Regions from separate parts of the Rhodococcus sp. OS5 genome, predicted to be linked through region 1. Evidence: riboswitches for the same ligand, from Rfam matches in the RefSeq annotation. Region 1 holds a riboswitch; the other holds the start of a gene.

Region 1 (2,197 bases):
ATGAGGAACGCGTTGAACGGCGCCACGGCGGAACCGAGATCGCGCAGCAGTTGGACGCGGGCCTTGAGTGCGAACGCCGGCGCGCCGAGGTCCGCGAAGGTGACGCCGTGGTAGCTGGGATCAGGCGTCGTGAAGTTCGTGTGGCGACCCTGCGTCCAGTCGAAAGTGCCACCGTCGACGATGACGCCGGCGATCGCGGTGCCGTGTCCACCAAGGTATTTGGTGGCGGAGTGAACGACGATGTCGGCGCCGTGTTCGAGTGGGCGAAGCAGGTACGGCGTCGCGACTGTGTTGTCCACGATCAACGGAAGACCGTTCTCGTGGGCCAGTGACGAGATACCGGGTAGGTCGAGGATGTGGTTCTTCGGATTGGCGATCGTTTCGCCGTAGAACGCCTTCGTATTCGGGCGAATGGCTTCGCGCCACTGCTCGAGATTGTCGGGATCCTCGACGAACGTGACTTCGATACCCAGCTTGCGAAGGGTGTAGTGCAGGAGGTTGTACGTGCCGCCGTACAGGTACGGGCTGGAGACGATGTGGTCGCCGGCCTCGGCGATGTTGAGGATCGCGATGGTCTCGGCGGCCTGACCCGAGGAGAGGAGGAGTGCGGCGACTCCGCCTTCGAGGGCAGCGATGCGCTGCTCGACGGCGTCCTGTGTGGGATTCATGATCCGCGTGTAGATGTTGCCCGGCTCGGCGAGGCCGAACAGTGCAGCAGCGTGATCGGTGCTGTCGAAGACGTAGCTGGTGGTCTGGTAGATCGGCAGAGCGCGCGCATTGGTGGCGGTGTCCGCTGTTTGTCCGGCGTGCACCTGCTTGGTCTCGAACGACCAGTTCGCGGTCGGATCCGAAGTTGCTGCGGCGTCGGCTGTGTTGTCGGTCATGATTTGTTCACTCCAGTGGTCTGACGGATAGATGTCGGACGGGGGCGAATGATCGCCGCCCCGTGCTGGGGTCTATCTACAAGTGCGACACATACTGAAATACCTCCGTGGGGCTCGGCCCGGTCTGGGGTCCGTCCCTGTCGGACCCGCGCTTGTCACCCGAATTGCGGTGGAACTGCGCGAGCAGATCCACGTCGGGAAACCTGGTCATCACCCGGGGCACCCCACCGCGGTTGGAGGGTTGCCGTCCAGCGAGCCGGGGCTTGACGCTGGCACTCATGACCAAGTCGGATTCTACCGGGAAGTGAGCGCAGTCCTGACACGGGGCGAAATGTGAGCCGCAACCGCACGCGAGGCAGAGCGACGCAGCCCACTAGCAGGCAAAAGTTACTCGCGAGTAGAGACCGATGAGTGGACCTGCCGGTTGCGGCCTCACGGGTTAGCAGTACGCTTGTCTTGTTTGGGACTCATCTCCCGAGATCAGTCCACACCGTCTAGGTTTGATAATCGAACCGTTCGCGGACCCACTCACAAAGTGTGACCGCAACCGTGTAACCAGGGAAACTTCCTAGGAGGACGCGAAGCACCCATGTCCAAAATCAAGGTTGAGGGCACCGTCGTCGAACTCGACGGCGATGAGATGACGCGCATTATCTGGCAGTTCATCAAAGACAAGTTGATCCATCCGTATCTCGATGTGAACCTCGAGTACTACGACCTCGGTATCGAGTACCGCGACGAGACCGACGACCAGGTCACCATCGACGCAGCGCACGCGATCCAGAAGCACGGCGTCGGCGTCAAATGCGCCACGATCACGCCGGACGAGGCACGTGTCGAGGAATTCGGTCTCAAGAAGATGTGGCGTTCCCCGAACGGAACGATCCGCAACATTCTCGGCGGCACGATCTTCCGCGCACCGATCATCATCTCCAACGTTCCGCGACTCGTTCCGGGCTGGACCAAGCCGATCATCATCGGCCGTCACGCATTCGGCGACCAGTACCGCGCCACAGACTTCAAGGTCCCCGGCCCCGGCAAGGTGATGATCACCTACACGCCTGAGGACGGCAGCGCACCGATCGAGCACGAACTGGTCAACTTCCCCGAAGAGGGCGGCGTCGTCCAGGGGCAGTACAACTTCACCACGTCCATCCGTGACTTCGCTCGCGCGTCGCTCACCTACGGACTGCAGCAGAACTACCCGGTGTACCTGTCCACCAAGAACACCATTCTCAAGGCGTACGACGGTGCCTTCAAGGACATCTTCCAGCACGTCTACGAGACCGAGTTCAAGGCTGAGTTCGATGCTG
Region 2 (2,197 bases), 3.0 Mb from region 1:
TCAGAGTCGATCCCGGAACCGGGCGTCGCGTCAACCCGGCCTTGGACAGCGTCGGAAGCACGAATTTGGCCAGCACCGGAAGGTCCTCGTCGATCACGAGAGCATGGAAATGAACACCGTCGAGGTGTCCGGCCAATTCCTTCAGAACCACGGCCGCTTCCCCCGGATCTGCAGCCAGGAGCAGTCGGCCGGTGACGACGGCATTCCCGTACGAGTTCAGCTCGGTCCTCCGCTGCGCCGCAGACAGATTCGGCGTATCGAATGCCACATCGACCTCGGCGAACACCAATGACGCGCCCTCATCGCGCGCCTTGGCAGCCGACTGTGCAATGGTCTCCACCGAATCACCGGAAACGAGAACAACATCCGGCTGGCGTGGATCGATTTCGCCGTAGCGGCCGAACACCACCAACTGGCCTTGAGGCGGCCGCGGAACGATTGCCGGCCCCTTCACCGAGAACGTGTCGCCCTCGAAATTGACGTAATGCAGACGATCACGCTCGAGGAAACGCCCACTGAGATAGTCACGAACGACGGCGTCGTCCTCCCACGAGTCCCAGAGATCGGTCACAACGGTGACCGAATCCCGCTGCTCTTGCTGACGCGCCGACTCCGTTGTTACCGGAGCCCTCCCCCACGCCCTCGCCGCGGCATCGTCTTCGACCGGAACAGCAAGCCAGCCGCCACGCCCACGCGAGGAGTAGTCCAACGTCGCCAATTGCGAGGACGTATGAAACGGTTCGGCGTACGTGGTCCCGACGACGGGGACCAGCCCGATCGTGCTGGTTGTCGCCGCCACGTACGACGCCCTCGAGACGGCATCGATGCGGCCGACGACGTCACCACTCGGGGGGAGGATGGAATCGTCGAACGTCGCGAACGTGAAGCCGGCATTCTCGGCAGCCGCGACGCGATCGCGCACGGCTTTGCCCGTGAGCAGCTGGTCCGGGCGGTGTGAGCTTCGGCGCCAGGCAGCGGGGTGAGTGCCCTCGCCGTCCAGTTCGATACCCACGGCAAATACAGTCATGTGTCCTCCATCGGTCCTGGCGGTAGCACCCACACTGCGGTTAGGTAGCGGGTTGCTGCGGCATCATCGAGCCAGGTCTCTCAGCCACTCTGGATGGTGGATGCAATCTATGCGGGCCACGCTGGGCAAGTCAAATCACGCTTGTCGAATCATATTGACCTACAACATATTTCAATACAATCATCCTGATCGAAAGGGTTGCGCAACGCTAGCCGACGTAGACACGAAAGAGCCCCGCCCGACTCGCGTCGGACGGAGCTCTCGGTGTGCGCTGGAACGCTACTTCGCGCCCATCCATGCCTGATCGAACAGCATGATGCCGGTTGCAGTCGGAACCACACCGTGCACGTTCTTCTGCCAAGCCCAGAACGACGTCAGCCCGCCGATCGGCGCCGACGGAACCGTCTCGTTCCACAGCGTCTGAATTTTGCCGATGATCGCCAGGGTCGACGAATTGTCCTTGGCCTGTTGTAGATCTGCGATCAGCTGATCCATCGCCGGGTTCGCATATCCAGCAGTATTCGCCATCGAGGTGCTGTTGGTCGTGGAGAACAATCCGAGATCGAGAATCGACTCGTACATTCCGATGCCCGCGTGCGCGAGGTCGAAATCGTGCTTGACGTAGACGTTCTGCACGATGTCGCCGGCGTTGTTGGCCAAGATCAAGTTCACCTCGAACCCGACGGCCTGCAACAGTGACTGCACGGCGAGGCCGATCGCGTGGTCCTTCGGCTCACTGAGAACGACGTAGTCGAGGCTGCCGTCGTACCCGTCTGCCTTTGCCTGATTCAGAAGTTCCTTCGACTTTTCGGGGTCGTAGGCAATACCCGGTGTGTCTACATGCCATTGCGACGTCGGACCGAACAACTCCGAGCCCGGCAATCCCTCACCGTTTTCCACTCGCTGATCGATCAACGTGGTGTCCAGCGCGTAGCCGATGGCCTGGCGAACGCGAACATCCGAGCCCGGTCGGCCTTCACGGTTGTTGACGATCTCGGCACTGCCGGCATTGAGCACGTCGATGTAGCCGGGGTAACCAGCGGACTTGGCAGAATTGATCGCCGACGTGAGGCCGCGAATGTAGGCGACATCGAGCTGACCGCTGTTCAATGATTCGAGATTGGCCTGCGGGCCGTTGAGCGCAACCATCCGCAACTTGTCCAGCTTGGG

What was found. A riboswitch is a leader RNA that binds a small molecule or an ion and turns the genes downstream of it on or off. The one in region 1 is predicted to bind S-adenosylmethionine.
Region 2: it holds a riboswitch for S-adenosylmethionine, as region 1 does, so the genes downstream of both, ACVZUB_RS23720 (LLM class flavin-dependent oxidoreductase) here and ACVZUB_RS09990 (bifunctional o-acetylhomoserine/o-acetylserine sulfhydrylase) in region 1, are expected to answer to the same signal.

What each region holds. Positions count from the first base shown of each region.
Region 1 covers NZ_CM166368.1:2,159,358-2,161,554, forward strand. The annotation lists gene ACVZUB_RS09990 (bifunctional o-acetylhomoserine/o-acetylserine sulfhydrylase) at 1-884, opposite strand, end outside; SAM riboswitch class IV at 1,028-1,168, opposite strand; gene ACVZUB_RS09995 (NADP-dependent isocitrate dehydrogenase) at 1,474-2,197, shown strand, end outside.
Region 2 covers NZ_CM166368.1:5,110,091-5,112,287, forward strand. The annotation lists gene ACVZUB_RS23720 (LLM class flavin-dependent oxidoreductase) at 1-1,027, opposite strand, end outside; SAM riboswitch class I at 1,032-1,127, opposite strand; gene ACVZUB_RS23725 (ABC transporter substrate-binding protein) at 1,307-2,197, opposite strand, start outside.